Regions from separate parts of the Sphingomonas faeni genome, predicted to be linked through region 2. Evidence: riboswitches for the same ligand, from Rfam matches in the RefSeq annotation. Region 2 holds a riboswitch; the other holds the start of a gene.
What was found. A riboswitch is a leader RNA that binds a small molecule or an ion and turns the genes downstream of it on or off. The one in region 2 is predicted to bind cobalamin.
Positions count from the first base shown of each region.

Region 1: another riboswitch for cobalamin. It lies ahead of cobW (cobalamin biosynthesis protein CobW); the one in region 2 lies ahead of QFZ54_RS06175 (DUF1636 domain-containing protein).

Region 1 covers NZ_JAUSZF010000001.1:1,129,907-1,135,478, reverse strand. The annotation lists gene QFZ54_RS05310 (HoxN/HupN/NixA family nickel/cobalt transporter) at 149-1,198, shown strand; cobalamin riboswitch at 1,357-1,573, shown strand; gene cobW (cobalamin biosynthesis protein CobW) at 1,680-2,717, shown strand; gene cobN (cobaltochelatase subunit CobN) at 2,724-5,572, shown strand, end outside.
Region 2 covers NZ_JAUSZF010000001.1:1,329,795-1,335,366, forward strand. The annotation lists gene cobS (adenosylcobinamide-GDP ribazoletransferase) at 1-273, opposite strand, end outside; gene QFZ54_RS06165 (histidine phosphatase family protein) at 270-839, opposite strand; gene cobT (nicotinate-nucleotide--dimethylbenzimidazole phosphoribosyltransferase) at 836-1,849, opposite strand; gene QFZ54_RS06175 (DUF1636 domain-containing protein) at 1,846-2,253, opposite strand; cobalamin riboswitch at 2,426-2,621, opposite strand; gene cobO (cob(I)yrinic acid a,c-diamide adenosyltransferase) at 2,828-3,433, opposite strand; gene QFZ54_RS06185 (NAD(P)/FAD-dependent oxidoreductase) at 3,488-5,104, shown strand; gene QFZ54_RS06190 (peptidylprolyl isomerase) at 5,476-5,572, opposite strand, start outside.

The sequences.
Region 1 (5,572 bases), 200 kb from region 2:
CGCCGCCTGCGTGACACTGGCTGAGCGACGACCATGTGGCGGGGGCCGCATCGGCGTCGTGCGTCGGCCGCTCATGGCGTCCGGTCGTCGTATGTCCCGGCCGTTCGCGGCAGGCCCCGGTCCTCGTCGGACGCTGCGGGGTTTGTGCATGACGACTTCAACATTCGAGAGATCGACGCGGGTTTCGACCCGCAAGCGCATCGGCTGGCTGTTCGCAGGGCTGGTCGCGGCAAATATCGCCGCCTGGGGCTGGGCATTCTCGCTGTTCCACGCGCAGCCCCTCATGCTCGGCACGACCTTGCTCGCCTGGGGATTGGGCCTGCGTCACGCAGTCGACGCCGACCACATCGCCGCGATCGACAACGTAACCCGCAAACTCATGCAGGAAGGCCAGCGCCCGATCGCCGTCGGCTTCTGGTTCGCGATCGGCCATTCGGGGATCGTGCTCATCGCTGCCGTCGCGATCGCACTCACCGCCAGCGCACTGTCGCAGTTCGAGGCGTTCAAGCAGGTCGGCGGCGTGGTCGCGACGATGATCTCCGCGCTGTTCCTCTTCACGATCGCCGCGATGAACCTCATCATCCTCCGCTCGGTCTGGCGCACCTTCGGCCACGTCCGCGGCGGCGGCACCTATGTCGAGGAGGATCTCGACCTGCTGCTCGGCAGTCGCGGCCTGCTCGCGCGGCTGTTTCGCCCGATGTTCCGGCTGGTGACCCGAAGCTGGCACATGGCCCCGCTCGGCTTCCTGTTCGGCCTCGGCTTCGACACCGCCACGGAGGTCGCGATCCTCGGCCTTTCCGCGAGCCAGGCCGCCGACGGTCTGTCGATCGGCACCGTGCTCGTCCTCCCCGTGCTGTTCGCGACCGGCATGGCGCTGGTCGACACGGCGGACGGCGTCGTCATGCTAGGCGCGTACGAATGGGCGTTCGTGAAGCCGATCCGCAAGCTCTATTACAACATCACCATCACGCTGATCTCCGCCATAGTCGCGATCGCGATCGGAGGTATCGAGACGCTCGCGCTGCTCGGCGCAAAGCTCGGCCTGACCGGCGGCATCTGGGATCTGGCAGCCGCACTCGGCGAGAACTTCAACGGCCTCGGCTTCGCGATCATCGGCCTGTTCGTGCTGTGCTGGGTCCTGAGCTTCGCCATCTACCGCTGGAAACGCTTCGACGAGATCGAGGTGGTGCACGGGTAATATTACCTTCGTCATCCCGGGCTCGACCCGGGACCCAGAGCCAAGCACCGAATCGTGCGTGGCTCTGGGTCCTGACTTTCGTCAGGATGACGGAGGTGGAGTGCATTGGCACGCCCCCGGAATTCCTCTAACCCCACCCCGGAGGCTCGGTTCCACCGAACCTCACAGATCGCGCCGGTGCCCGGAAGGGCTTGAATGGGAATGCGGTGCGGGAGGATGTCCTCCCAATGCCGCGGCTGTCCCTGCAACTGTAAGCGGTGAGCGAGATGCACACGCCCTTCGTTTCGGAGGGCAGCCACTGGGTGAAAACCTGGGAAGGCGTACGTCGAGCCTCGACCCGCGAGCCAGGAGACCTGCCAGCGCAATGGTCGCTCTTGCTACGATCCAGGGGATGGTCGCGGCACGGTACTCCGTCTGAGCGACGAACGCGTGCGGCCGAAAGGTCGCGCGTGCGTGTGCTTCAGACGTCGAGGAAATAATCATGTCCGATCTTTCAAAGGTCCCCGTCACCATCGTCACCGGCTTCCTCGGTGCCGGCAAGACGACGCTCATCAGCCACCTGATCCGCAACGCGAACGGCCGCCGCCTCGCGGTCGTGGTAAACGAATTCGGCACGCTCGGCATCGACGGCGACATCCTCAAGGGCTGCGCGATCCCCGATTGCCCCGCCGAAAACGTCGTCGAGCTGGCCAATGGCTGCATCTGCTGCACCGTCGCCGACGACTTTATCCCGACCGTCGAAACGCTGCTCGCACTCGACCCGCGCCCCGACCACATCCTGATCGAGACCTCCGGCCTAGCGCTGCCCAAGCCGCTGCTGAAGGCATTCGACTGGCCCGCGATCCGCTCGCGCATCACCGTCGACGGCGTCATCGCGCTGGCCGATGCAGAGGCGGTCGCCGCCGGTCGCTTCGCCCCCGACGTCGCCGCGCTCGACGCCCAGCGCGCCGCAGACCCCAGCGTCGACCACGAGACGCCGCTGTCGGAAGTGTTCGAGGACCAGCTCGCCTGCGCAGATCTCGTACTGCTGACCAAGGTCGACCTCGCCGGCCCCGAAGGCGTTGCCAAGGCGCGCGCCGTGATCGCCGCCGAGTCCGCACGGCCGCTCCCGGTCATCGACCTGACCGACGGTGTCATCGATCCCCGCGTAATCCTCGGCCTCAACGCCGCTGCCGAAGACGACATTGCCAGCCGCCCCTCGCACCACGACGGCGAGGACGACCACGAGCATGACGATTTCGACAGCGTCGTCGTCGAACTCGGCGAAATCGCCGACCCTGCCGACCTGACCGCGAAGATCGAGGCGCTCGCCCGCAGCGCCGACATCCTTCGCGTGAAGGGTTACGCGGCGGTCGCCGGCAAGCCGATGCGCCTGCTCGTCCAGGCCGTCGGCGCCCGCGTCCGCACGCAATACGATCGCCCGTGGCGCGCAGGCGAACCACGCCGCACGCAACTCGTGGTCATCGCCGAGCACGACCGCATCGACGAGGCCCGCATCAAGGCCGCGCTGGACGCCTGAGCCCCGATGCACGTCGTCTTCCGCGAGACCCACGGGCTGGAGGAAAGCGCGGTCCCGCAGGACCTGGCCCAATCCCCCGCAGATCTCGTCGTCCTGTCCTTCTCCGACGGTGACCTCGGCGCGTTCGCCGCGGGCTGGAGACGTGCGGATGCCGCCGGAAGCCGACTGCCGTCGCTCCGCCTCGCAAACCTGACCGCGCTCCAGCACCCGCTCTCAGTAGACACCTATGTCGAGCAAACGTTGGCCGGCGCGAAGGGCATCCTGATTCGGCTGATCGGGGGCCGCTCCTATTGGAGCTACGGCCTGCAACAGGTCGAAAACCTCGCACGCGAGAAGGGCATCGCGCTCGCTGTTCTCGCCGCGGACGGTCGCATCGACACGCGCCTCGACGCCGCTTCGACGATCCCGCTGTCGACGCTGCGCCGCCTGGCCCATCTCTGCGACACCGGCGGCGCGGTTGCGGCCCAAGCGGCGCTGGCCCAGTTCGCACTGGCCGCCGGCTGCTACGCAGGCCCGGTAACCGGCGTCCGAGCGATCGCCGACGTCGGCGGCTGGCAACCGCACGACGGCGTGACCTGCCCGGCCGCATTCGAGCTCAACGCGCACCGCCCCCGCGTGCTGGTCGTATTCTACCGCTCCTACTTGACCGCCGCAGACCTCCACCCGATTGAAGCGCTCCATGCCGAACTGACGGCGCGAGGCTTCGACGTCATCGGCCTCTTCGCGCCCTCCTTGAAAGCCCCAGACGCAGCCGGTTGGCTATCCCGCTGGGTCACGGCCCTGAAGCCCGCTGCGATCGTCAACGCCACCGCGTTCTCTGCACGCGGCGCGAGCGACACGACCCCACTCGACGGCGCCAACGTCCCCGTCTTCCAGATTGCGCTCGCCACCTCCGACCGCGCAGCCTGGGCCGGTGCCACCCGCGGCCTGTCGCCCGCCGACCTCGCCATGCACGTGGTCCTTCCCGAAGTGGACGGCCGCCTCTTCGCCGGCGTCGCCAGCTTCAAGGAAGCCGCGGCGAGGGACGGTGACCTCGAATACACCCGCCGCGAACACCGCGCCGACCCCGCGCGCATCACTGCGATCGCTGCGCGGATCGAAGCCTGGACGAACCTTGCCAGCAAACCCGTCGCCGACCACCGCATCGCGATCGTCCTCTCGACCTATCCAGGCAAGGCTTACCAGATGGCGCACGCCGTCGGCCTCGACGCGCTCGCCTCTACGCAAGCGATCCTCGCCGACCTGACCGAAGTCGGCTACGCGATCACGCCCGACGCAACCGATCTGGCCACCTCGCGCATCCACTGGCCGCTCGCCGAGTACCGCAAAGCCCTCGTGCACCTCCCCGAAGCTCTGCGAAAGGACCTTCGGGAAACGTGGGGCGATCCAACGGGAGACTTCGCTTTCACCGCGATCGACCGGGGCGGGGCGCTCGTCGCCCTCCAACCCGAACGCGGCCGAACCGAGCACCGTGCGGAAGAGTATCACGACCTCTCGCGCTGCCCTTGCCACGCCTATGTCGCCTTCTACCTCTGGCTTCACGCGCGTGGCACCGATGCGCTGGTCCATGTCGGCGCGCACGGCACGCTCGAATGGCTCCCCGGCAAGTCGGTCGCGCTGTTCGACGCCTGCTGGCCCGAAGCGCTCGTCGGCGCGATGCCCGTCATCTACCCGTTCATCGTCAACGACCCCGGCGAAGCGGCGCAAGCCAAACGCCGCATCGGCGCGGTCACGCTCGGCCACGTCCCGCCGCCGCTCGAACGCACCCGCACCGGCGCCGGTCTCGGCCGCCTCGAAGCGCTGCTCGACGAATTCTCCAACGCCGACGGCCTCGATCCCGCGCGCCGCGACCGCCTGCAACGCGACATCCGCGACGAAGCCACCGCCACCGGCCTCGCCGCCACGCTGGGCCTCGACGACGCGCAGTCCCAGTCGGAAGCGATCACCCGCATCGACACGTTCGTCTGTGACGTGAAGGAAAGCCAGTACGGCGACGGCCTCCATATCTACGGCCGCGGCGAGCACGGCGCCGCCGAACGCCTCGGTCTCCGGTCCGCGCTCCAAGGCAAACGCGTCGCATCAGGCCCCTCCGGCTCCCCGTGGCGAGGCCGCGCCGACGTCCTCCCGACCGGCCGCAACCTCTACACCACCGATCCGCGTGCAGTCCCCTCGCGCGCCGCCCATACCCAAGGCGTAAAGCTCGCCGACGAACTCGTCCGCCGTCATCTGCAGGATCACGGCGACTACCCCCGCAATCTCGTCGTCGATCTCTGGGCGTCTGCGACAATGCGGACCGCAGGCGAAGAGTTCGCGATGGCGCTCCACCTGCTCGGCGCGGAGCCAGTGTGGGACATGCAGTCGGACCGCGTGAGGGGCGTCGAGATCCTGCCGCTGGCGAACTTCGACCGCCCCCGCATCGACGTCACGCTTCGTGTCTCCGGCCTGTTCCGCGACGCCTTCCCAACGCTCTGCACGATGTTCGGCCAGACCGTCCGAGCGCTCGCTGCACGCGACGAACCGGCAGACTGGAATCCCTTCGTCGGCAAGCCCGTCAGCGCTCGCGTCTACGGCCCCGAACCCGGCCGCTACGGCCTTAGCATGGGCGACGCCGCCGAAACCTACACGCCAGCGGCGCGACTGGAAGCCGGCAAAGCGTGGCTGTCCGCCTCCAGCCACGCGCTCGACGACGGCAACGACACGTTCGACCCGACCGGCATCCGCGACCGCGTCGCTGCAGCTGATGCCTTCGTCCACGTCCAGGACCTGCCCGAAACCGACCTCCTTCTCGCCGCCGACTATGCCGCGCACGAAGCCGGCTTCGCCGCCGCGCAATCGGTCGCAGGAGGGAGCGCCAC
Region 2 (5,572 bases):
GCCATGCGCTGCGCCCAGCCCGTCGGCGAGGTCGGCAAGCCCATCGAGATGCAGCGCCCCCGTCACCGCGATCCAGGTCAGCAGGGCAGCACCGGCCCCCATCCACGGATCGACTAGCGCACCCGCCCATCCGGCCGCCGCGACGATCAGGCCGATCACGAGACCAACGACAGGGTAGAACCGAATGGCGGCGGCGAAATCAGTCGAGGTCACCTCAACGCGCGGCATCGGCAGGCGGGTCAGAAAGCCGAACGCGACGATCAACCGTTTCATGCCGCCAGCCCGACGATCTGCACGGTCCGACTCGGGCGCGGCCATATGCGCAGCGAGACGAGCGCGGCATAGGGCAGGTCGAACGCCCAGATCTGCCGTCGATCGAACCCGCACAATTCCGCGAGCGCCGCCCGGATCGCGCCGCCATGCGTCACCACCAATGTCGAGACCGGTGGCATCTCTGCCAGTGCGCGCGCCACACGGTCCTGCAACGCGGACCAGCGTTCGCCATCGGGCGGTGGTGAGGCATCGGGATCATCGTAGAACGCCGCCAACTCGGCGGGCTCTATCGCAGCGGGGGCCAAACCGTCCCAGGTGCCGAAGTCGAGTTCCCGCCAGCGTGGATCGACCTCGACCGAAACGCCGCGCGGCCCACCGATCTCATCCGCACAGGCACGCGCGCGGATCAGATCGGATGCTCTGATTCGTTCCACCGCGATGCCCTTCGCGCGTGCGACGCAGGCGGCGATCCCTGCCTCGGTTGCCGGGTCGTCGGTTCGCCCAAGCAACCGACCCGCCACCGCGGGCGCACCATGCCGCATCAGGTACAGCATGTACGCGCTCACGCCGCCGAAACGCCCGCCTCGGCGAACGTCGCCATCTCCGCATGGACCGCCAGTGCCGCGCGGACGAGCAACGTCGCGGTAGCTGCTCCGCTGCCCTCACCCAGCCGCATGCCGAGCGATAGCAACGGCTCGAGCCCCATGCGCTTGAGCAAAAGACGATGCCCCGGCTCGGCCGAGACATGCCCGGCAAGGCAATGCGCGAGAATGTCGGGGCACGCAGCAGCCAACGGTGCCACAGCCGAACAGCAGATGAAGCCGTCGAGCATCACCGGCACGCTCGCCTGCCGTGCCGCGACCACCGCACCCGCGATCGCCGCCAGTTCGCGTCCGCCGAGCCGCCGCAAGATCTCGAACGGCGTGCCCAGTGCATCCCGGTGCAGCGCGACCCCAGCCTCGACGACGGCGATCTTCCGTGCGATGCCCTCGCCATCGACGCCGGTACCCGGCCCTACCCAGTCGCTCGCCGCCCCGCCCAAGCTCGCCAGACATAGCGCCGCAGCGGTAGTCGAATTGCCGATCCCCAGCTCGCCGAGCACGAGCAGATCGGGCGCATCCGCGACAGCCGCCGCGCCAGCGTTGATCGCGCCGAGGCACTCCTCCTCCAACATCGCCGGGGCTTCGGTGAAGTCTGCGGTCGGCCGGTCGAGATCGAGCGATACGATCTTCAGCTCAAGGCCCGCCGCGCGCGACAGCGCGTTGATCGCCGCGCCGCCATGCTGGAAATTGGCGACCATCTGCGCGGTGACCGAGGCCGGGAACGCACTCACACCGCGCGCGACGATGCCGTGATTGCCTGCAAACACGACCGCACTACCGCGATCGAGCCGAGGCAGCGGGTTAGCCTGCCAGCCGGCCATGAAGACCGCGATATCCTCCAGCCGCCCGAGCGAGCCTGGCGGCTTGGTCAGTTCCCCCTCCCGGGTGATCGCCGCGGATCGCGCCGCGGCGTCCGCCTGCGGCAAGCCGCGCAAGGCCGCCAGAAACGCGACGGGCGTTGCGAATGCGGTCATTCGACGACGAACCCAGCGGGCGGCGTGCGCGTGATGAAATGGCCCTTCACACCCTGCGGCCATTGCTTGAACGGCACCTGCCCGAACGCGCTGTCGCCGTAGAGCCGCGCGTAATCGAGGATCGCGCGCGCGGAATCCTCGGTCGGCTCGAACCGGCCGAGCACATAGCCGACCTTGGCGGGTGCGCGCAGGTGGATCGTGCAGAAATCCTGGCACGCGAACAGGCACGGCATCTCCTGCACGGTGACGTCGGCATAAGCGGGATCGCTCGCCTGTACTGCCTTTAACGCGCTGACCAGCCGCGCGCCGCCGCGTTGGCCCTGCTCGTCGTCGCGCGCGTCCGCGGAATGGCGACACGTATTGCACGCGACCACCGCGACGCCGTCCTCGACCGACTTCAGCATGTCCGTTCCAAGACGATCGCAACTTGATGTGAACCTGGCATAGTTACCCCTTCGGACAGTCGATCCCGCACCGCGCGAGGGGCAAAAGGCGCACGCCTCCGGCCTCCGCGCGACGCGAAGCGATGTCGTCGCTCGGGGTGTTACCCGTCCGTTCGGCGCACCCTGGCCGGACGAAAGACGACCGCGACAGGCAGGTCTCCTGGCTCGCGGGTCAACGCCGTCCGAGCCGCCTTCTCGGGAGTATCCCAATGGCATGTGGCACGATGGCTCGCCGCGTACAGTTGCAGGGGCAGCCGGGTGTTTCCCGTTCCCATTTTCATTTCCCTACGCGTTGCCGCCTCGGGAAAACCTGTCGCAAGTCGAGCGATAGGCGCGGGGCTGGGGGGACGCAAGATGGCGGCGCGCCGTTGGGCGCTCGCTCCAGCAGTTCCACCAATCCGCCGTCATCCTGACGAAAGTCAGGACCCAGGGTAACGGGCGGTAGCCTTCGTGGCTCTGGGTCCTGACTTTCGTCAGGATGACGTAGCATTTTTGGCTAGCGCCGTGACCGGCAGAACCTTCGCGTGAAATCGCCTTAGAACTCCACGCCCGCTTGAGCCTTCACCCCCGACCGGAACGGATGCTTCACCTGCGTCATCTCGGTTACCAGATCCGCCGCCTCGATCAGCGCATCCGGTGCGTTCCGCCCCGTCACCACGACATGCGTCATCTCGGGCTTGGCCGACAGCACCGCCAGCACCTCGTCGACCGGCAGATACTCATACCGCAACACGATGTTCAGCTCGTCCGCGACCACCATCGCATAAGACGAATCGGCGATCATTCGCTTCACCTCGTCCCAACCCTCGCGCGCCACCGCGATATCCCGCGCGCGGTCCTGCGTATCCCAGGTGAACCCCTCGCCCATCGGCTTGAACTCGCACAGGTCCGGAAACGCATCGAAGATCGCCTTCTCGCCGGTCGCCATCGCGCCCTTGACGAACTGCACCACGCCGACTTTCCGCCCATGCCCGATCATCCGCACCGCCATGCCGAACGCGGCGGTCGACTTGCCCTTGCCCTTGCCGGTGTGGACGATGATCAAGCCCTTCTCGATCGTCTTGCTCGCGACGATCTTATCGTGGACCTCCTTGCGCTTAGCGCTCTTGGCATTCTGCTCGTCGTCGGTCCGCATGATCATGTCCTCTCCTGCACCCGATGGCGGATCGCGGCGCGCGGCGCTAGAGCGTCCCCCATGCTCCGCATCACCGATCTCAAGCTCCCGCTCAACCACGCCGACGAAGCGCTCCCCGCCGCGATCCGCGATCGCCTGCGCGTCACCCCGCGCGACCTGATCCGCTACACGATCGCGAGGCGCGCGCACGATGCACGCGACAAGATGGACATCCAGCTCGTCTATTCGGTCGACGTCACGCTGAAGAACGAGGACACCGTCCTCACCCGCTTCCGGAAAGATCGCCACGTCCAGCGTACCCCGGACACCGGCTATCGCTTCGTCACCAAAGGCGGTCCGAGCTACACCGGCCCCCGCCCAGTCGTCGTCGGCGCAGGGCCCTGCGGCCTCTTCGCCGGCCTGATCCTAGCGCAGATGGGCTTCCGCCCGATCATCCTCGACCGCGGCAAAGTCGTCCGCGAGCGTACCAAGGACACCTGGGGCCTCTGGCGCAAGAGCGTCCTCAACCCTGAATCCAACGTCCAGTTCGGCGAGGGCGGCGCCGGCACCTTCTCCGACGGCAAGCTCTGGAGCCAGATCAAGGACCCGCGCCACTTGGGTCGAAAGGTCCTGACCGAGTTCGTCAAAGCCGGCGCGCCGCCCGAAATCCTCACCGAAGCGCACCCGCATATCGGCACCTTCCGCCTCGTCACGATGGTCGAGAGCATGCGCAAGACGATCGAGGCGCTCGGCGGCGAGTACCGCTTCTCGACCCGCGTCGACGGCCTAGACATCGTCGAGGAGGCCGGCACGCGGCAATTACGCGGCCTCCACCTGAGCACCGGCGACTATCTCGAAGCCAACCACGTCGTCTTCGCGGTCGGCCATAGCGCGCGCGACACGTTCGAGATGCTGCACGCGAAGGGCGTGCATGTCGAGGCGAAGCCCTTCTCGATCGGCGTCCGCATCGAACATCCGCAATCCTGGATCGACGAAGCCCGCTTCGGCCCCTGCGCGGGCCACCCCGATCTCGGCGCGGCGGCGTACAGCCTGTCGCACCACTGCAAAAACGGGCGTACCGTCTATAGCTTCTGCATGTGCCCGGGCGGCACCGTCGTCGCAGCAACCTCCGAAGAGGGCCGCGTCGCGACCAACGGCATGAGCCAATATTCGCGCAACGAACGCAACGCGAACTCGGGGATCGTGATCGGCATCGACCCCGAGCGCGACTATCCCGGCCACCCGCTGGCGGGAATCGAACTGCAACGCCACTGGGAGTCGCGCGCCTATGTCGCGGGCGGCTCGAACTACAAGGCTCCCGCGCAACGGATTGGCGATCTGCTCGCGGGGCGCGCGTCGACCGCGCCCGGCTCGGTGATCCCGTCGTACAAGCCAGGCGTGCACATGACCGACCTGTCCGAATGCCTGCCGGAGTTCGCGATCACCGCTTTGCGGGAAGCATTGCCTGCGTTTGGGCGTGAAATTCCCGGCTACGATCATCCTGACGCGGTGCTGACGGGGGTGGAGACCCGGACCTCGTCGCCCGTCAGGATCACGCGGGGCGATGATTTCGTGAGCCTCAACACCGCAGGCCTGTTCCCGGCGGGCGAAGGCGCTGGCTATGCGGGGGGCATCCTGTCCGCGGCAGTCGACGGCATCAAGGTCGCGGAAGCGGTTGCGCTTAGTCTGGTGGCGTAACCCTGAAGCTCCTTGTTCCGCCGCGCAGGCGGGGACCCAGGAATCACAGGCGGTAGCGGTCGTCATCCTAGACTCCCGCCTTAGCGGGAGAACACAGAGGGCTGTGGCAGCTGTTCCAGGTACCTGATTGCCAGGACCAATGCATCTAGCACCTCCCCGGCGAAGGCCAGGGTCCAATTAGGAGACGCTGCTAACTAAGCCAGAGCATCGTTACTCTGACCTTTCAATTGGACCCCGGCCTTCGCCGGGGCGGTGCGGAAGTCAATGACGGCCACGGTGCGACAGAAGCTTGCGAGCGGATGATGCTCCCCCGACGAAACAAGAAACACGAGGCATGGTATTAGTGGAGGTGCAGGCCGCCACCCCGCCACTCACATCCGCCGCCGCGGCCCCGTCTCGATCAACCACGCGCGCGGCAATCGCGTCGGCTTCGCCACCCCGTCGAGCCGCCGAGCACTCACCAGCGCC